Regions from separate parts of the Streptomyces sp. EDA2-14 genome, predicted to be linked through region 1. Evidence: riboswitches for the same ligand, from Rfam matches in the RefSeq annotation. Region 1 holds a riboswitch; the other holds the start of a gene.
What was found. A riboswitch is a leader RNA that binds a small molecule or an ion and turns the genes downstream of it on or off. The one in region 1 is predicted to bind glycine.

Region 1 (10,307 bases):
GTCCGCGCCGGTGTCCCGCATCGTCTTGATGACCTTGTCGAGGGACACCTTGTGCGAGCCGTCGCCGCGCAGGGCCATCTTGGCGGCCGTGACGGCCTTGACCGCCGCCATGCCGTTGCGCTCGATGCAGGGGATCTGGACGAGGCCGCCGACGGGGTCGCAGGTCAGGCCGAGGTTGTGCTCCATGCCGATCTCGGCTGCGTTCTCGACCTGCTCGGGGGAGCCGCCGAGCGCCTCGGCGAGGGCGCCCGCCGCCATCGAGCAGGCGGAGCCGACCTCGCCCTGGCAGCCGACCTCGGCGCCGGAGATGGAGGCGTTCTCCTTGAAGAGCATGCCGATGGCGCCTGCCGTGAGGAGGAGGCGGATGACGCCGTCCTCGTCGGCGCCGGGCACGAAGTTCACGTAGTAGTGCAGGACCGCGGGGATGATGCCGGCCGCGCCGTTCGTCGGAGCGGTGACCACGCGGCCGCCGGCCGCGTTCTCCTCGTTCACGGCCATCGCGTAGAGGGTGATCCACTCCATGGCGTGGGCCACGGGGTCGCCCTCGGCGCGCAGCTTGCGGGCCGAGCCCGCCGCGCGGCGCCGGACCTTGAGGCCGCCGGGCAGGATGCCCTCGTGGGACATGCCGCGGGAGACGCAGGACTGCATGACGCGCCAGATGTCGAGGAGGCCCTCGCGGATCTCGTCCTCGGTGCGCCAGGCCTTCTCGTTCTCCAGCATCAGGGCCGGGATGGAGAGGCCGGTCTCCTGTGTGAGGCGGAGCAGCTCGTCGCCGGTGCGGAAGGGGTACTTGAGGACGGTGTCGTCGGGGACGATCGGGTTCTCGCCGTCGACCGCCGCCTCGTCGACGACGAAGCCGCCGCCGACCGAGTAGTACGTCTTGGTGAGCAGTTCCTTGCCGTCGGCGTCGTACGCCCACAGCGTCATGCCGTTCGCGTGGTACGGGAGGGTCTTGCGGCGGTGCAGGACGAGATCGTCGTCGTAGGAGAACGGGATCTCGTGGGCGCCGAGCAGGTTGAGGCTGCCCTTTTCCCTGATCGCCTCGACGCGCTGGTCCGCGCTCTCCACGTCGACGGTGCGCGGTGAGTCGCCTTCGAGGCCGAGCAGCACCGCCTTCGGCGTGCCGTGTCCGTGTCCGGTGGCGCCGAGGGAGCCGTACAGCTCGGCGTGGACCGAGGTGGTGTGGGCCAGCAGGCCCTCGTTCTTGAGGCGGCGCGCGAACATGCGGGCCGCGCGCATCGGGCCGACCGTGTGCGAGCTGGACGGGCCGATGCCGATCGAGAACAGGTCGAAGACCGAGATGGCCACGGTGGGACTCCAAAGATGGTGGTAGACGCCGTTGTCTGCCGGACGAGCGGGAGTGCGGTGGAAGCAGCCGGGGCACCGTGCTCACTGTTGCGTGCTGATTCCAGTGTGCGCGGTGCCCCGACAGGACGTACGTACGAAAGGGTACGTAATCCGGCCCGAATGACTACAGGCCGGGGTACAGCGGGTGCTTGTCGGCCAGAGCGGTGACCCGGGCCTTCAGTGCCTCGGCGTCGTACGACGGCTGCAGTGCCAGCGCGATGACGTCGGCGACCTCGCGGAAGTCCTCGGCCTGGAAGCCGCGGGTGGCGAGGGCGGGGGTGCCGATGCGCAGGCCGGAGGTGACCATCGGCGGGCGCGGGTCGTTCGGGACCGCGTTGCGGTTGACCGTGATGCCGACCTCGTGGAGGCGGTCCTCGGCCTGCTGGCCGTCGAGCTCGGACTCGCGCAGGTCGACGAGGACCAGGTGCACGTCGGTGCCGCCGGACAGGACGTTGACGCCCGCCGCACGCGACTCCGGGGTGGTCAGGCGCTCGGCGAGGATCTGGGCGCCCTCGATCGTGCGCTGCTGGCGCTCCTTGAAGTCGTCCGAGGCGGCGACCTTGAAGGAGACGGCCTTGGCCGCGATCACGTGCTCGAGCGGTCCGCCCTGGAAGCCGGGGAAGACGGCCGAGTTCAGCTTCTTCGCGAAGTCCTTGTTGCGGGCGAGGATGATGCCGCCGCGCGGGCCGCCGAGCGTCTTGTGCGTCGTGGAGGTGACGACGTCGGCGTACGGGACCGGGTTGGGGTGCAGGCCCGCGGCCACGAGGCCCGCGAAGTGCGCCATGTCGACCCACAGGTACGCCTCGACCTCGTCGGCGATGCGACGGAACTCGGCGAAGTCCAGCTGGCGCGGGTAGGCGGACCAGCCCGCGATGATCACCTTGGGGCGGTGCTCCTTGGCGAGGCGCTCGACCTCGGCCATGTCGACCAGGCCGGCGTCGTCCACGTGGTACGGGACCACGTTGAACTGCTTGCCGGAGAAGTTCAGGCGCATGCCGTGCGTGAGGTGGCCGCCGTGCGCCAGGTCCAGGCCGAGGATGGTGTCGCCCGGCTTGGCGATGGCGAAGAGCGCGGCCTGGTTGGCGGAGGCGCCCGAGTGCGGCTGCACGTTCGCGTACTCGGCGCCGAAGAGGGCCTTCACGCGGTCGATGGCGATCTGCTCGGTGACGTCGACGTGCTCGCAGCCGCCGTAGTAGCGGCGGCCGGGGTAGCCCTCCGCGTACTTGTTGGTGAGCACCGAGCCCTGGGCCTCCATGACGGCGGCCGGAGCGAAGTTCTCCGACGCGATCATTTCGAGGGTGGACTGCTGGCGCTTCAGCTCGGCGTCGACCGCTACGGCGACCTCGGGGTCGAGCTCGTGCAGGGACTCGTTCAGAACGGACTTCTCGGTCATGGTGCGGGTCAGCTCCCGGAGAACTCGGTGTACTCGTCGGCGGTGAGCAGGTCCTTCGGCTCCTCGGCAAGGCGGACCTTGAACAGCCAGCCGCCCTCGAACGGGGCCGAGTTGACCAGCGCCGGGTCGTCGACGACGTCCTGGTTGATCTCGGTGACCTCGCCGGAGACGGGGGAGTACAGGTCGGAGACCGACTTGGTGGACTCCAGCTCGCCGCAGGTCTCGCCGGCGGTGGCGGTGTCCCCGACGTCGGGAAGCTGGACGAACACGATGTCACCGAGCGCGTTGGCCGCGTGCTCGGTGATGCCGACCGTCGCCACGCCGTCCTCGACGGCCGACAGCCACTCGTGCTCCTTGCTGTAGCGCAGGTGCTGGGGGTTGCTCATGATGCGAATTCTCCTGTACGCGGGAAGGTGCCGGTGACGGCGGGGCTGCTGAGGGCTGTGCGGTGGATTACTTCTGGCGCTTGTAGAACGGCAGGGCCACGACCTCGTACGGCTCGTGCTTGCCGCGGATGTCGACCCCGACGCCCGCCGTGCCCGGCTCCGCGTGCGTGGCGTCCACGTACGCCATGGCGATCGGCTTGCCCAGCGTCGGGGACGGGGCGCCGGAGGTGACCTCGCCGATCACCGTGCCGTCGACGACGACCGCCATCCCGGCGCGCGGCACCCGGCGGCCCTCGGCGATCAGGCCGACGAGCTTGCGGGGCGGGGCGGTCTCGGCCTTCGCGGCGGCGGCCTTCAGGGCGTCGTGGCCCACGAAGTCGTCCCCGTGGGAGGTCTTCTCGAACTTCACGACGCGGCCGAGACCGGCGTCGAACGGCGTCAGGTCGGTCGTCAGCTCGTGCCCGTACAGCGGCATGCCCGCCTCCAGGCGCAGCGTGTCCCGGCAGGACAGGCCGCAGGGGACGAGGCCGTGCGCGGCGCCCGCCTCGGTCAGCGCCTGCCACAGCTTCTCGGCGTCGGCGGGGGAGACGAACAGCTCGAAGCCGTCCTCGCCGGTGTAGCCGGTGCGCGCGATGAGCGCCTGCACGCCGGCGACGGTGCCGGGCAGTCCGGCGTAGTACTTCAGTCCTTCGAGGTCCGCGTCGGTGACGGACTTCAGAATCGCCGCGGAGGTCGGGCCCTGCACGGCGAGCAGCGCGTACGCGTCGCGGTCGTCGCGGACCTCGGCGTCGAATCCGGCGGCGCGCTCGGTGAGGGCGTCGAGCACGATCTGGGCGTTGCCCGCGTTGGCCACGACCATGTACTCGGTCTCGCCGAGCCGGTACACGATCAGGTCGTCGAGGATCCCGCCGTCCTCGCGGCAGATCATGGTGTAGCGGGCGCGGCCGGGACCGACGGAACCGATGTTGCCCACCAGAGCGTGGTTGAGGAGGTCGACGGCCTGCGGTCCGGTCACCGTGATCTCGCCCATGTGGGAGAGGTCGAAGAGGCCGGCGGCGGTGCGTACGGCGGTGTGCTCGTCGCGCTCGCTGCCGTAGCGCAGGGGCATGTCCCAGCCGGCGAAGTCGGTCATGGTCGCGCCCAGCGAACGGTGCAGGGCGTCCAGTGCGGTGGTGCGGGTCATGGCTGGTGTGCTCCCGGTGGCATGACGGCGATGGCGGAGTCTCGATCGTGTACGAGACGTCCTCCCCATCTGTCATCGGAACCTGAGAGGTTCGCCCCGAGGGGCTTGCACCTTGGGTGGGGGCGCCGTGTCACAAAGGCGCCCCACTTTTCAGATCTGCCTCGCCCGCGCGGTACGGGGCCTGAGAGATTCAAGGGAGGAACTTGCTCCTTCGGCGTCCGGGGACTCGTCGTACCCGGAACTCTCCCGCGCGGATTCAAGCGGCCGGTATGCAGTTGCGGGCACATCATTGCATGCCCGTCCGACGGGGAAACCCCTTGAGTGGCATTACCTTCTCTTTACACTTGAGGGGCAGGGGTGACGTGACCGGAACGGGGAGGACGATCACGGTGCACAAGGCAGTGGCGGGGGCTTACGCGGTTTCGGCTTCGGCATCGGTGGCGGCGGGGGTGCGGATCCCCGGCCAGCGGTCGGTGCGGGACCTGCGCGGCCGTCGCGGTCGCACACCGGGGCGGCTCGCCTTCGCGGCGGGCGATCTCGTCGTGCTCTCCGGCCTGCCGGGCAGCGGCAAGTCGACGCTGATGCGGCGGGCGGTCAAGGAGATCCGGATCGATTCGCAGGACACCCGCGAGCGCTGGGCGGCCCGCATGCCGGCCTTCCTGCCGTACGCGCTGTACCGGCCGCTGGTCCGCATCGCGCACTACGTGGGCCTGCGGCGCGCGATGCGCTCCGGCACGAGCGTCGTGGTGCACGACTGCGGTACGCAGGCGTGGGTGCGCCGCTGGGTGATCCGCACGGCGCGGCGGCGCGGGGTCGCCGTCCACCTGATGCTGCTCGACGTACCGGAGGACGTGGCCCTCGCGGGGCAGCGGGACCGCGGTCGCGGAGTGTCCCGGTACGCGTTCGCCCGGCACCGCAGAGCGGTGGGCGCACTCGTCAGCTCGACGGAGCGGGGGGAGTTGCCGGCCGGCATGGAGTCGGCGGTGCTCCTCGACCGGGAGGCGACGGAGGCGCTGGGCGGCATCACGTTCAGCGAGTGACCGGCACCGCAGCGTGTCCGATTATGTGAACGCGCTAAGGTCGGGCGCGCGCACAGGAGCGGGCAGAACAGCAGAGGTTGATGGCAGTCATGGAGTTCCCAGGCACCCCGGAGCCGGGTCACGGTCACGCCCAGGGGCAGGAGGGCGCGTACGCCCACCCGACGCAGGGCTGGCCCGCCAACGAGTTGGAGGAGGTCCTCGCCGCGGCCCTCGGCCAGGAGGCGGGGAGCGCGGCGGGCGGCCGGATCGTCGAGGCGCTCGGCCGCAGCCACGTATGGATCCCGCTGCCCAAGGGCGGTTCGAACGCGAGTCGGGACCTCGATCTGCCGAGCCTGGAGATCGAGGGGCAGGCCTACGTCCCGGTGTTCAGCTCCGAGCAGCAGTTCATGGCGGTCACCGGTGGCCGGATGGACTGCACCGTGGCCCCGGCGGTGGAGTTCGCGCGCGGGCTGCCGCCGCAGGTGGGCATCGCCGTGAACCCGGACGGCACGGTCGGTGTCCCGCTGCCCCCGCCCGCGGTGGCGGAGCTGGCGCGCAGCGGCCGTACGCCGCTGGACGGGCCGACGACGGGTGGCCGCGTGGTGCTGTCCGAGCCGGACTGGCAGGTCGACCCGGTGGACTTCCTGGCCGCGGTGCGCGAGGAGTTCGACGCGCTCGGCACGGTGACGAGCGCGCGCCGCTGCCTGGCGACCGTCGAGAACACGGAGCCGTCCCTGTTCATAGGCGTGGAACTGACGCAGGGCGGCGGAGCGGCGGGCTCCGCGCGGGACATTCCGCTGGACGCGCTGGGGCGGGCACTGGGCCGTGTGCCGGTGCCCTGGGCCGTCAACCTCGTGTTCCTGGACGTGACGCAGGACCCCGTCGCTGACTGGCTGCGTACACACGTACGGCCGTTCTACGTACGAGAAGGGTGACGGCGTCCGTCAAGTCGGTGTCAGTATCGCCGCTTAAGCTGGTTTCATGACGTGACCGGTCGGCGCTTCGCTTTCCGGCCACGTGTGGAACACGGACGTATATGAAGAGCCGAAGGGGCGGTTACGGGTGAGTGCGTCGGGCACGGCCGCGGCCGGACAGGTCGAGCACATGCTGCGCCAGGTGACGCCGGGACGCTACGACGCGTACGAGGCGCTCCTCAAGGCCCTCGCCGACCCCTCGGCCGGCCAGGTCTGGATGCTGCTCTGGCACGGCCAGGCCGGCTCCCCGGACGCCCAGTACGGGAACATGGAGGTGGACGGTTTCTCGTACGCCCCCTGCGTCACCTCCGCCCAGGAGCTCTCCGCCTCCGGCTGGTCGCGGGCGTACGAGGTGGTGAGCGGCGTCGACGCGGCGCGCACGCTCTACCCGGACCACTACGGACTCTGGCTGAACCCGCACGCGCCGGGCGGCGGTGTCGGCATCCCGTGGCTGGATCTGCGCCGTATCGCGGGCGGCCTGGACCGCCAGCCGGCGGGCCCGCTGCGCCTGTCGGAACCGGCGATCGAGATCCCCCAGTTCTACGCGGTCCTCACGCAGAACGCGCACCGCACGACGGCGATCCGCTCCCTGCGCCGCGCCTGGGTCCAGCCCACGCTCGGCGCGCCCTACCTGGCCATCGGCCTGGACGTCTACGACACGTCACCGGCGTCCGTGGACGCGGTCCGCGCGATGATGCAGCAGTCCATCCCCGCGGTCCCCGAGGGCCTCCCGGTCTCCACGGTCGCGATGTCGGACGAGTACGACCCGGTGGCCATGTGGATGCGCCAAGCACGTCCGTTCTACGACCGCGAGGCCCACGCGGCGCCTCCGGCCCCCGCCGGTGGGGGGTACGGCTACCCGCCGCCGTACGGCGCGACGTACTGAAAGAGATTGTCCTCAAACGCCGGCGGGCTGGAAGTATCCAGCCCGTCCGGCGTTTGAGGACAATCCTTCGGGCGCCGACCGCAACATGACCGGTTCCGCCCCAACTTGCCCGGTCAAGAGTGGGGTTCGCCCACTTGCACCCCAACTGCCCACCGTCCGACCCCCGTTCACGGCAGTCCGGATAACGGAACACCCCTGCAAGCATCACGTTTAGGCATCCTTTCGCCGCCAAGTCTGGCAACAGATCGCGCACAGGTTGAAGACTCCCGCTCCAAGGGGGCATCGCCTCTCTGTACGACGGACTGAATCACGCCGCCACAGCGGCAAGTGCGGGCCGGTCACCGCCGGTTGAGAGGGGTCCCTGCCACGATGACGGCACCATTGCACGACACGAGCGCGGAAGCGGAACCGAGCGCACCGGTCGAGCCTGCCAAGGTCGACGGAGGCCGCAAGGTCGAGGGGCGGTCGCTCAAGCAGATCGCCTGGAACCGGCTGAAGCGCGACAAGGTTGCCCTCGGCGGTGGCATCGTTGTCGTACTCCTGGTCCTGGTCGCGGTCTTCGCGCCGCTCATCGTCAGCCTGCTCGGCCACCCGCCGAACGAGTTCCACCAGGACAAGCTGGACGAGCTGACCAACCTGCCCAAGGGCGCCCTGGGCGGCGTCAGCGCCGACCACCTCTTCGGCGTGGAGCCCAACAAGGGCCGCGACATCTTCAGCCGGATCGTCTACGGCACCCGCGTCTCGATGCTGGTCGCCTTCCTCGCCGCGGTCGTCGCCGTCGTGCTCGGCACCTTCTTCGGCATCATCGCCGGCTACTTCGGCGGCTGGGTGGACGCCGTGATCAGCCGCGTGATGGACGTGCTGCTCTCCTTCCCGCAGCTCCTGTTCATCATCTCCCTGGTCTCCGTCCTCCCCAACGACCTGCTCGGCCTGACCGGCAGCGGCGTGCGCATCATGATCCTGATCATGGTGATCGGCTTCTTCGGCTGGCCGTACGTCGGCCGGATCGTGCGCGGTCAGACGCTCTCGCTGCGCGAGCGGGAGTATGTGGAGGCGGCGCGCAGCCTCGGCGGCGGAGCCCGGCACATCCTCTTCCGCGAGCTGCTGCCGAACCTGGTGGCGCCCATCACCGTGTACACCACGCTGATGATCCCCACCAACATCCTCACGGAGGCGGCGCTCAGCTTCCTCGGCGCCGGTGTCCGGCCGCCGACCGCCTCGTGGGGCGGCATGCTGCGGGACGCGCTCGGCACGTATGAGCACGACCCGATGTTCATGGTCTTCCCTGGCGTGGCGATTTTCATCACCGTGCTGGCCTTCAACCTCTTCGGGGACGGCCTGCGCGACGCGCTCGACCCCAAGGGCACCCGTTAGACACCCGTCCACTGCCCCTGCCGTCCCGTCAGGAGCACTCCCTGTAGGTCCCCCACGGCCCTGCGGCCGCAAGGCCGTGGACCGCGAATCCCAGAGGATGCGAGAAGAATGCCCAAAGGTTTCCAGAGTCGACGGATGACGGCGGCCGCTGCCCTCGTGGCCGCGTCGGCGCTCACCATGACCGCTTGCGGCGGTGGCGACGACAGCAGCGACGATTCGAAGGGTGTCGGCTACAACGCCGCCATCGGCAAGATCGCGAACAAGTCGACCAAGCAGGGCGGCACGCTCCGCATGGTCGCCAAGCAGGACCTGGACAGCTTCGACCCGCAGCGCGCCTACTTCGGCATGGCGTGGGACTTCATGCGTTTCTACAACCGCACCCTGGTGACGTACGACACCAAGCCGGGCGCCGCGGGCAACGCGCTGGTCCCCGACATGGCGTCCGGCATGGCCAAGGTCAGCGACGACGGCAAGACCTACACGTACAAGCTGCGTGATGGCCTCACCTGGGAGGACGGCTCGAAGCTGACCTCCAAGGACATCAAGTACGGCATCGAGCGCATCTGGGCCGACGACGTCATCACCGGTGGCCCGGTGTACCTCAAGCAGGTGCTCGACCCCAAGGGCGAGTACAAGGGCCCGTACAAGGACAAGTCCAAGGACAAGCTCGGCCTCAAGGCCATCGAGACGCCCGACGACAGCACCATTGTCTTCCATCTCCCGCAGCCCAACAGCGACTTCGAGCAGATGCTGGCCATGCCGTCCGGCTCCGCCGTGAAGCAGTCGGCGGACACCAGGGAGAAGTACACGACCAAGCCGCTGTCCAACGGTCCGTACAAGGTCCAGTCGCACAAGGCGAACAAGTCGATCGTGCTGGTCCGCAACAAGGCGTGGAAGAAGGCCTCGGACCCGAACAACCCCGCTCTGCCGGACAAGATCACGGTCGCGATCAACAAGAACCTCGAAGAGAACGACAAGAACCTGATGGCCGGCAGTTACGACGTCGACCTCAACGGCACCGGCATGACCCAGTCCGGCCGGACCACCGCCGTGACGGACCACAAGGCCGACGTCGACAACATGCAGACGCCGTTCGTCCGTTACGTGGCCCTGGTCACCACGACCAAGCCGATGGACAACGTCGACTGCCGCAAGGCCGTCTTCTACGCCACCGACTTCAAGAGCCTGCAGCAGACCCGCGGTGGCGAGGTCGCGGCCGGCAAGATCGCCAACAACCCCTTCCCGAAGGCGGTTCCGGGCCACGACGACAGCTACGACCCGTACGGCGTGGTGGAGCGCAAGGGCAAGCCGGACCTGGCCAAGGCCAAGGACGCGCTGAAGAAGTGCGGCAAGCCGAGCGGCTTCTCGACCGTGCTGACCGCGCGCAGCGACCAGCCCGGTGAGGAGGACGCCGCCGAGGCGCTCCAGGAGCAGCTGGGCAAGGTCGGCATCAAGCTGACCATCGACACCTTCTCCGGTGCCGACGCCTCCTCCATCTCCGGCGACCTGAAGAAGGTCAAGGAGCGCGGCTACGGCATGACGATGAGCGGCTGGGGCCCGGACTTCAACACCGGCCAGGGCTTCGGCCAGCCGCTGTGGGACAGCCGCTTCATCCAGAAGACCGGCAACTACAACGAGTCGCAGATCAACGACCCGAAGATCGACAAGATGTTCGACAAGGCGCTGAAGACGACCGACAAGGCCGAGGCGAAGAGCATCTACACCGACATGGGTCACCGGATCCT
Region 2 (10,307 bases), on a different contig from region 1:
CCCGTGAAGTTGTTTGCGAAGTTGTTCGGCAAGAGTGCACGTGAGGACAACCGTCATCGTGCGCCGCGGCAAGGAGACGTGCCGGAGACCCAGGTGGGTGAGCGCCCCCTGTTCCGGGACCAGGTCGCCGGAGACAATTCGGGCGGACAGGGCGCGTCGTCTGTTGACCCTGCCGGTTCCGGCCGCATAGGTTTCGGAGAACCGTCAACCTCAAGTACGGGTGGAGGGTTGACCCCCGACCCGTACGCGTCCCACGCCCCCGCGGGGCAGCCGCGGCAGGAGGATCCGTCCATGTCGGCCCTGGTGTGTACGAGGTGCGGAAACCGGAACGCGGAGAACAGCCGGTTCTGCTCCAACTGCGGTGCGCCGCTGCGTGGCGGTGCGGCGCCGGAGGGGCCGTCCGAGACGACGTCCACGATCTCCATCTCCGGCCTCGAGTCCTACGACCCGGAGGCGACGGGCCAGACCCAGCTTCCGGCCCTCTCGCCCGAGGCGCAGGCGGCGGTCGACGCGCTGCCGCAGGGCTCGGCGCTCCTCGTGGTGCGCCGCGGTCCCAACTCGGGCAGCCGCTTCCTCCTGGACGGCGATCTGACCACCGCGGGGCGCCACCCGCAGAGCGACATCTTCCTGGACGACGTGACCGTGTCGCGCCGCCACGTGGAGTTCCGTCGCCTGCAGGACGGCTCGTTCACCGTCGCCGACGTCGGCAGCCTCAACGGCACGTATGTGAACCGTGAGCGCATCGACTCGGTGACGCTGAACAACGGGGACGAGGTGCAGATCGGCAAGTACCGGCTGGTGTTCTACGCGAGCCAGGGCGGTATCTGACCCATCCGCGACCCTTTCAGGAAGGTCCATGCTGCACACGACGAGTGGCGGTGCCCCCGGTGGCACCGCCACCACGGACAGTCGGCTGATGAGCATCGGCACCGTACTGAACGTGCTCCGAGAAGAGTTTCCCGAAGTCACCATCTCCAAGATCCGGTTTCTGGAATCGGAGGGCCTCGTCGAGCCTCGGCGGACGCCCTCGGGCTACCGGAAGTTCGGCCCGGACGACCTGGAGCGGCTGGCCCACGTGCTGCGCATGCAGCGCGACCACTACCTGCCGCTGAAGGTCATCAAGGAGCAGCTCGACGCCCTTGAGCCGGGTGAGGTGCTCTCTCTGCCCGCGCCCGGTCGCCCCGGCGACGAGGACGGCGCCGAGGTGCCGACGGCCGCCCGGGTCGGCCGGGACGAATTGCTGGCCGCCGTCGGTGTCGAGGAGCAGGAGCTCGACGAATGGGAGTCGTACGGGCTCCTCACCCCCCTGCCCGACGGTGGCTACGACGCCTCCGCCGTGTTGGTCGCCGAGCTGATCGGCGAACTGGCCCGGTTCGGGATCGGACCGCGGCACCTGCGGGTCATGCGGGCCGCCGCGGACCGGGAGGCGGGCCTGGTGGACCAGGTCGTCGCGCCGCTGAAGGTGCACCGCAACCCGCAGACGCGGGCCCACGCCGAGGCCCGCGCGAAGGAGCTGGCCGGCCTCACCGTGAAGCTGCATTCGGCACTTGTACAGACCGCGCTCGGGGTGCGTCTGCCCTGATCGCGGGCGTGGGTGAGCGCCGACGGCCCGGTCCTCGGCGGATGCCCGACTACCCAAACCGGCCGGGCACGTCCTAGGGTTGCTGTGTGAACGAGCTCGACGTCGTAGGTGTCCGGGTCGAAATGCCCTCCAACCAGCCGATCGTGCTCCTGCGTGAAGTGGGAGGCGACCGGTACCTCCCCATCTGGATCGGACCGGGGGAGGCGACCGCGATCGCCTTCGCCCAGCAGGGCATGGCGCCCGCGCGTCCGCTGACGCACGACCTTTTCAAGGACGTCCTTGAAGCGGTCGGCCAGGAGCTCACGGAAGTGCGCATCACGGACCTGCGCGAAGGCGTCTTCTACGCGGAACTGGTGTTCGCCAGTGGCGTCGAGGTCAGCGCCCGCCCGTCCGACGCCATAGCCCTGGCGCTGCGCACCGGCACGCCGATCTTCGGCAGTGACGGGGTGCTGGACGATGCGGGGATCGCGATCCCCGACGAGCAGGAGGACGAGGTGGAGAAGTTCCGCGAGTTCCTCGACCAGATCTCTCCCGAGGACTTCGGGACCAACAGTCAGTGACCGTGCGGCCGACGGCCGGGCTCCGGCCGTCGAGCGGCGGCACCCTCAAGACATTCGGCTAGCCTTTCCCCGCGGTGGGTCACGGGAAACCACTCTTAGGGTGATTATCACTCGGCGTGCCTAGTGTGGCGTTCGTTGACGCACCCCCTGTGACTGCCTACCGTCGACGAGGCAGGTCAAAGAGGAGGTCGGCGTGAGAAGCAGCGGCGACGGTACGGCGACGGGCGGTCCGTACCTGTTTCACGGCAGCGCGGCCGATCACACTCCGCAGCGCCCGCAGGCCGTGCCTGTGGTGGCGGGGGACAATCGCGCTGCCGCATCACAACAGCTGGGGTACCGGGGGCCGACGGCATGCGCGGCGGCCGGGATCACCTATCGACAGCTCGACTACTGGGCCAGGACCGGCCTGGTCGAACCCAGTGTGCGATCCGCGTACGGATCGGGCACGCAGCGGCTCTACAGCTTCCGGGACGTCGTCGTCCTCAAGGTCGTCAAGCGGTTCCTGGACACGGGCGTCTCGTTGCAGAACATCCGGACTGCGGTGCAGCACCTGCGCGAGAGCGGCTTCCGGGACCTGGAGCGGATGACGCTGATGAGCGACGGCGCGACGGTGTACGAGTGCACGTCGCCCGACGAGGTGCACGATCTGCTCCAGGGCGGCCAGGGGGTCTTCGGGATCGCCGTGGGCGTGGTCTGGCGCGACGTGGAGGCGGCGCTCTCGCAGCTGCACGGCGAGCGCGTGGACACCGGCGAGACGGTCGTGCCGCCGAACCCGACGGACGAGCTCGCGAGGCGGCGCAACCGGGCCGTGTGAGGGGCGTACGGCCGCGTTGTCAGTGGCGTAGGGCAGCATCGGAGATGTGAGAACCGCGCCCACGATCCTGCATCTCGACATGGATGCCTTCTACGCCTCTGCGGAGCAGGCGGCGAAGCCGAGCCTGCGCGGGAAAGCGGTCGTCGTGGGCGGGCTCGGTCCCCGTGGTGTCGTGGCCACGGCGTCGTACGAGGCGCGGAAGTTCGGGGTCCATTCGGCGATGCCGATGGGGCAGGCGCGCAGGCTCGCGCCTCATGCGGCGTATCTGGTGCCGCGCTTCCGGCTCTACCGGGCGATCAGCGAGCAGGTGATGGGGCTCCTGGGGGCTCTGTCGCCGCTTGTGGAGCCCCTGAGCCTCGATGAGGCGTTCGTCGATCTGGAGGCCGGTGAGGCGGCCAGGGACGCCGATACCGCCGAGGCGGTGGGACGGCGGCTGCGGGCCGACATCCGGCGCGTCACCGGGCTGACCGGCTCCGTGGGGCTCGCCGCGTCCAAGATGCTCGCCAAGATCGCCTCGGAGGAGGCCAAGCCGGACGGCCTCGTGCTCATACGCCCCGGCACCGAGCGCGAGCTGCTCGGGCCGCAGTCCGTGCGGATCCTGCCCGGTGTCGGGCCCGCGACCGGGGACCATCTGCGGCGGGCCGGGATCCTCACGGTGGAGGAGATCGCGGAGGCCGGAGAGGACGAGCTGGTGCGCCTCCTCGGCAAGGCGCACGGCAGCCACCTGTACGAGATGGCGCTGGCGCGCGACGAGCGGCCCGTCGTCGCCGAGCGGGATTCCAAGTCGGTGTCGGTCGAGGACACGTACGACGTGGACATCCACGACCGGGTGCGGGTCCGCATGGAGGTGCGCAGGCTCGCCGACCGGTGCGTGGAGCGGCTGAGAGCCGCCGAGCGCTCGGGGCGGACCGTGGTGCTCAAGGTGCGGCGCTACGACTTCTCGACGCTCACCCGCTCCGAGACGCTGCGGGGGCCGACGGACGATCCGGGTGTGGTGCGGGAGGCCGCGGCGCGGCTGCTGGAGAGCGTGGACACGACTGGCGGGGTGCGGCTGCTGGGCGTCGGCGTCAGCGGGCTCGCCGACTTCACGCAGGAGGACCTGTTCGCGCAGTTCGCCGCCGCGGAGGAGGAGGCTGCCGCCGCCGGGGAGCCGGAGGGGGACGCGGCCCCGGCCGAGCCCGTGGAGGCCGCGGAGCCCGCGGACGGGCCCGAGGAGCGGCGCTGGCTCGCCGGGCACGATGTGCGGCATGCCGAGTTCGGGCCCGGCTGGGTCCAGGGGAGCGGGCTCGGGCGGGTGACCGTGCGCTTCGAGACGCCGTACGCGAAGGTGCCCGGGCGGGTGCGGACGTTCCGGGTCGAGGATCCGGAGCTGGCGCCGGCCGAGCCGTTGCCCCTGGTGGAGGGGGTCGAGGAGGCCGCGGATCAGGTCGGGTCGTCCTCCACGCCCGCCACCTTGCCGAAGGTGACGTCGGGGGACTGAGGAGCCGTGAGGTCCAGACCGTAGTGGTGGTAGAGCTGGAGCTCCTGCTCGGGGGAGAGGTGGCGGCCCACGCCGAAGTCGGGGGCGTCCTTGATCAGGGAGCGCTCGAAGGGGACGTGCAGCGTGCCGTCCACGAGTTCGCTGGGCTCCAGGGGGACGAACGCGTCGCGGCTGAACAGGCCGGTGCGTATCGCCGCCCACTCCGGCACGCCCGTGGCGTCGTCCAGGTACACCTCGTCGATGGTGCCGACCTTGGCCCCGTTGCGGTCGAAGGCCTTGCGGCCGATCAGATTGCGCGGATCGACATCGGTCTGCACGGGCCCTCCAACTGATCGCGACGATCGCAACTGCTCTGTAAGCACTACGAAAGAGCACATTGCGGAAGGCGGCCACTCGAGGGCTTGGGTCAAGTAGCCGCTGGTAGGCTGGCAGATGGCTGTTGACCCCGTGCGGGAGAGTCCACCGGCAGTTGTCGGGGGCGCCGAAGGAGCAAATCCTCCCCGGAATCTCTCAGGCCCCTGTACCGCACGGACGAGGTCACTCTGGAAAGCAGGGCGGGGTGCACGGTTTCCGCTCTCACCGACGGTGCAAGCCGGTGTGTTCCGTGTTCTCGCGGGGTGGGCCGGTGAAGCTCTCAGGTTGAGATGACAGAGGGGGAGGCCGTCCGGGTACCCGCGCCGTGGTGCCCCTCGTAGGTCGCAATGACCAGGAGGCCTCCGCAATGACCGCCAACCGTATTCCGCTCTCCCAGTTGGAGCGAGGAATCCCCTTCGAGCAGCGCCACATCGGTCCCGACGACGCCGCTCAGGCCAAGATGCTCGCGCAGGTCGGCTACGGCTCGCTGGACGAGCTGACCGCGGCCGCGGTGCCCGATGTGATCAAGAGCGCCGAGGCGCTCGACCTTCCTGAGGCCCGCAGCGAGGCCGAGGTGCTCGCCGAGCTGAAGTCGCTCGCCGAGCGCAACCAGGTGCTCGGCTCGATGATCGGCCTCGGCTACTACGGCACGTTCACGCCGCCCGTCATCCTGCGCAACGTGATGGAGAACCCGTCCTGGTACACGGCGTACACGCCCTACCAGCCGGAGATCTCGCAGGGTCGCCTCGAGGCGCTGCTCAATTTCCAGACCATGGTCGCCGAGCTGACCGGACTGCCCACCTCGGGCTCCTCGCTGCTCGACGAGGGCACGGCCGCCGCGGAGGCGATGGCCCTCTCGCGCCGCGTCGGAAAGGTCAAGAACGGCGTGTACGTCGTCGACGCCGACGCCCTGCCGCAGACCATCGCCGTCATCGAGACGCGCGCCGAGCCGACCGGCGTCGAGATCGTCGTCACCGACCTGAGCGAGGGCATCCCCGCCGAGGTCGCCGAGCGCGGTGTCGTGGGCGTGCTCGTGCAGTACCCCGGCGCCTCGGGCGCCGTGCGGGACATCAAGCCCGTGATCGACCAGGCGCACGAGCTGGGCGCCGTCGTGACCGTCGCCGCTGATCTTCTTGCTCTTACGCTGCTGACCTCGCCCGGCGAGCTGGGCGCGGACATCGCCGTCGGTACGACCCAGCGCTTCGGTGTCCCGATGGGCTTCGGCGGTCCGCACGCCGGATACATGGCCGTACGCGAGAAGTTCGCGCGCTCCCTGCCGGGCCGCCTGGTCGGTGTGTCCGTCGACGCCGACGGCAACAAGGCGTACCGCCTCGCCCTCCAGACGCGTGAGCAGCACATCCGCCGCGAGAAGGCGACCAGCAACATCTGCACCGCGCAGGTGCTGCTCGCCGTCATGGCCGGCATGTACGCCGTGTACCACGGGCCCGAGGGCCTCAAGTCCATCGCGCGGCGCACCCACCGCTACGCCACCGTGCTCGCTGCCGGGCTGACGGCGGGCGGCGTCGAGGTCGTGCACGGCGCGTACTTCGACACCCTCACCGTGCGGGTGCCGGGCAAGGCCGCCGAGGCCGTCTCCGCCGCGCGCGAGGGCGGCGTCAACCTGCACCTCGTCGACGCCGACCACGTCTCCATCGCCTGCGACGAGACCACCACGCGGGACCAGCTGGGCGCCGTGTGGACCGCGTTCGGCGTCGAGGCCGACATCGAGGCGCTGGACGCCGAGGTCGCGGACACGCTGCCGGGCGGGCTGCTGCGCGAGGACGACTACCTCGCGCACCCCGTCTTCCACCAGTACCGCTCCGAGACCGCGATGCTGCGCTACCTGCGCAGGCTCGCCGACCGCGACTACGCGCTCGACCGCGGCATGATCCCGCTGGGCTCCTGCACGATGAAGCTCAACGCGACGACGGAGATGGAGCCGGTCACCTGGCCCGAGTTCGGCCAGCTGCACCCCTTCGTCCCGGCCGAGCAGGCGCAGGGCTACCTGACGCTCATCCGTGAGCTGGAGGAGCGGCTCGCCGAGGTCACCGGCTACGACAAGGTGTCGCTCCAGCCGAACGCCGGTTCGCAGGGCGAGCTCGCCGGTCTGCTCGCGGTCCGCGGTTACCACCGGGCCAACGGGGACGAGCAGCGCACCGTCTGCCTCATCCCGTCCTCCGCGCACGGCACGAACGCCGCGAGCGCTGTGATGGCCGGCATGAAGGTCGTCGTCGTGAAGACGGCCGACGACGGCGAGGTCGACGTCGAGGACCTCCGCGCCAAGATCGAGCAGTACGCCGAGCAGCTCGCCGTCCTGATGATCACGTACCCGTCGACGCACGGCGTCTTCGAGGAGCACGTCGCCGACATCTGCGCCGCCGTGCACGACGCCGGCGGCCAGGTCTACGTCGACGGCGCCAACCTCAACGCGCTGGTGGGTCTCGCCAAGCCGGGCCGCTTCGGCGGCGACGTCTCGCACCTGAACCTGCACAAGACGTTCTGCATCCCGCACGGCGGCGGCGGTCCGGGCGTCGGCCCGGTCGGCGTGCGCGAGCACCTGGCGCCGTACCTGCCGAACCACCCGCTGCAGCCGGCCGCGGGCCCGGAGACGGGTGTCGGCCCGATCTCCGCCGCGCCGTGGGGCTCCGCCGGGATCCTGCCGATCTCGTGGGCGTACGTCCGTCTCATGGGCGGCGAGGGGCTGAAGCGGGCCACGCAGGTGGCCGTGCTCTCCGCGAACTACATCGCCAAGCGGCTCGAGCCGCACTTCCCGGTGCTCTACACCGGCCCGGCCGGTCTCGTCGCGCACGAGTGCATCGTCGACCTGCGGCCGCTCAGCAAGGCGACGGGCGTGAGCATCGACGATGTCGCCAAGCGGCTCATCGACTACGGGTTCCACGCTCCGACCATGTCGTTCCCGGTCGCCGGGACGTTCATGATCGAGCCCACCGAGAGCGAGGACATCGAGGAGCTCGACCGGTTCTGCGACGCGATGATCGCGATTCGCGGCGAGATCGAGCGGGTCGCCTCCGGCGAGTGGGCGGCCGACGACAACCCGCTGCGGAACGCTCCGCACACGGCCGGGATGCTCGGCGGCGAATGGGACCACGCGTACAGCCGGGAAGAAGGTGTCTTCCCGGCCGGAGTGGTCGCTTCGGAGAAGTACTGGCCGCCGGTGCGGCGCATCGACCAGGCGTTCGGTGACCGGAACCTGGTGTGTTCCTGCCCGCCGCTGGACGCCTACGAGGGCTGAGGTCCCCTCAGGACCTGTCGGGGACTGCGCGGCTTCTGGTCGCGCAGTCCCGCTCGGCGGACCTCTAGGCCGCCGTCACCACCCTGCCCAGTGGGCGGTGCGGGGCGATGATCGTGCCGTTGGGCAGCAGCTCGCCGGTGTCCTCGAAGAGCAGGACCCCGTTGCAGAGGAGGCTCCACCCCTGCTCCGGGTGGTGAGCCACAGGGAGTGCTGCTTCCCTGTCCTCGGATTCCGCTGTCGGGCAAGGTGGCTGGTGCTGGCACATGGATGGGATCTTTCGCTGCGTAGTTGTCTCGATGACATGGGCTGAGCTTGCTGTGCTGCTGGTACTCGCCGTGCTGGTGGTGCCGCGGCTTGAAGGCTTGTTCATGGCCGCCCCCCGTTTTCGTGAGTTCCGGAACCCAGTGTTGCCCTGCGGGCGTCAATCCGCAGGGATTTCGTTGCAGCGGTCCTTATGGGTTGGAGACGCATCACCCGTGCGGACGGTTCAGTCCAACTCGACTCTCCCATCGGGTGGTTAGGGGTGGTCAGTAAGGACTAGCCCGCTCGTGCAGGGCTGTGCCCCGCGACCGGACGGCGGACGGTGCGGGGCACAGGCGGTTGCGACCGGGGCCGTCGGCGGACCCCGGCCGAGTCAGGCGAGCAGGCCGGCAGGGGCCGGCGTCGGGGCCGGTGTAGGTGTCGGGGCCGGGGTCAGGCGGTGCGTCAGGACCGGCAGCAGTTCGGCCACCCGGTGCGGGCGGTACGGGGCGATGCCGGGCGGGGCGGGTGCCAGCGGTACGAGGATGTCGTCGGCCGCCGGGTGGCCGCTCGCCGGGTCGGCGGTGCGGTCGCCGTGCAGCCACAGGGTGAGCATGTACAGCTCGGGAACCGAGAGCAGTCGCGGCTGGTAGGCCAGGGGCAGCGACTCGGTCTGACGCAGGGCCCGTTCGGTGGACTTGATGTAAGGGCCCTCGAAGAAGTGCGAGAAGGCCCAGCCGTCCGGCGTGAGCCGGGTGTCGGCCGCCGCCACCGCGCGCTCACCGCAGCGGATCAGGAAGCGCCAGCCGGTCAGGCGGGCCCTGGAAGGCCCCGTGGTCTCGGTGATGTGGTCGAGGACGTGGAGGGGCAGCGGGAGTTCGGGGGTGGCGGGTCCCTGGGCGGCGCGCAGGGACGGGGTACGGGCCTCGCGGACGGCGGTGGGGGAGCCGAGGGCCGTGAGGACGCTGCGCAGGGCGGGCGCGGGAGCCGGTGGGACGTGCAGCGGCATGGTGGGTCGCCTCTCATTTGACAGGCACGTGATGCGAGGGCGGTGCGGGACGAGCGGACGGCGCTGTCTGCTGCGGATGCACGGGGGTACACGGGTCAGAGAGGGCGGGGGTCCGCTCCGAACCCGGGCTGCGGGCGCCAACTCTCTGTCTCGTCAGCGGAGTTTATACGACATGTGTTCACAGATTGTTTCGGCTAGCACGCCGCACGGATTTCACAAGGTGCTATTCGGGCACGGTTCCCGTGGGGTTTTGTGGGTATTCCCCCCACTTCCGCCGGGGCGGCCGTGCGTGACCTCGACATCTTGTCGTCAAGCGGTCGGCCTGTTCTAGTCGGCGTTTTTACCAGGGGCGCGGCGATCGAATCTGCGGTTGGCCGCATGCCTAAGGAATGTGCCCGTGGGTAACCCCTTGAAGAGTACTGCTCCGTGGTCACACGCGGGGCGTTACCGATCACATTGCCGGGGCATCATCCACCGTGACACGCGGCCGGGGGCGGAGCGCTGCCGGGTCGCCCGTGCGAGGAGGGACGCTTCCATGGGGGAGAAGGTCGTGGCCGAGGCGGACGGCCTCGCCGATCCGCGACGCTATCGGGAGAAGCTCAAGGAGTGCCTGGAGGGACTCGGGCGACTGCTGAACGAGAAGCGTTTCGATCGTCCGCAGAATCTCATGGGGCTGGAGATAGAACTGAATCTCGCCGGGCCCGACGGGCTGCCGAGAATGATGAATGCGGAAGTACTCGAGCGCATCGCGAGCCGTGATTTCCAGACCGAACTCGCGATGTTCAATCTCGAAGTGAACATCGCGCCGCACCGGCTCGGCGACCGCGTTCTCGATCAGCTCGCCGAGGAACTGCGCACCGGTCTCGGATATGCGGACAGGAAGGCGAACGAGGTCGACGCCGGCATCGTGATGATCGGTATTCTGCCGACGCTGAGCGCGGCGGACCTGGTCTCCGCGAACCTGTCGGACGTCGACCGCTACACCCTGCTCAACGACCGGATCACGGCCGCGAGA

Region 2: it holds a riboswitch for glycine, as region 1 does, so the genes downstream of both, gcvP (aminomethyl-transferring glycine dehydrogenase) here and gcvT (glycine cleavage system aminomethyltransferase GcvT) in region 1, are expected to answer to the same signal.

What each region holds. Positions count from the first base shown of each region.
Region 1 covers NZ_JBUEGE010000022.1:86,370-96,676, reverse strand. The annotation lists gene ACY34M_RS35640 (L-serine ammonia-lyase) at 1-1,308, opposite strand, end outside; gene glyA (serine hydroxymethyltransferase) at 1,472-2,740, opposite strand; gene gcvH (glycine cleavage system protein GcvH) at 2,749-3,126, opposite strand; gene gcvT (glycine cleavage system aminomethyltransferase GcvT) at 3,194-4,309, opposite strand; glycine riboswitch at 4,369-4,469, opposite strand; glycine riboswitch at 4,470-4,568, opposite strand; gene ACY34M_RS35620 (AAA family ATPase) at 4,654-5,349, shown strand; gene ACY34M_RS35615 (enhanced serine sensitivity protein SseB) at 5,439-6,263, shown strand; gene ACY34M_RS35610 (enhanced serine sensitivity protein SseB C-terminal domain-containing protein) at 6,391-7,188, shown strand; gene ACY34M_RS35605 (ABC transporter permease) at 7,558-8,562, shown strand; gene ACY34M_RS35600 (ABC transporter substrate-binding protein) at 8,671-10,307, shown strand, end outside.
Region 2 covers NZ_JBUEGE010000004.1:5,874-16,180, forward strand. The annotation lists gene ACY34M_RS12925 (FHA domain-containing protein) at 1-828, shown strand, start outside; gene ftsR (transcriptional regulator FtsR) at 857-1,582, shown strand; gene ACY34M_RS12935 (bifunctional nuclease family protein) at 1,669-2,142, shown strand; gene ACY34M_RS12940 (MerR family transcriptional regulator) at 2,336-2,956, shown strand; gene ACY34M_RS12945 (DNA polymerase IV) at 3,003-4,436, shown strand; gene ACY34M_RS12950 (PRC-barrel domain-containing protein) at 4,379-4,753, opposite strand; glycine riboswitch at 4,877-4,972, shown strand; gene gcvP (aminomethyl-transferring glycine dehydrogenase) at 5,158-8,043, shown strand; gene ACY34M_RS12960 (DUF5999 family protein) at 8,108-8,308, opposite strand; gene ACY34M_RS12965 (hypothetical protein) at 8,678-9,292, opposite strand; gene ACY34M_RS12970 (glutamate-cysteine ligase family protein) at 9,828-10,307, shown strand, end outside.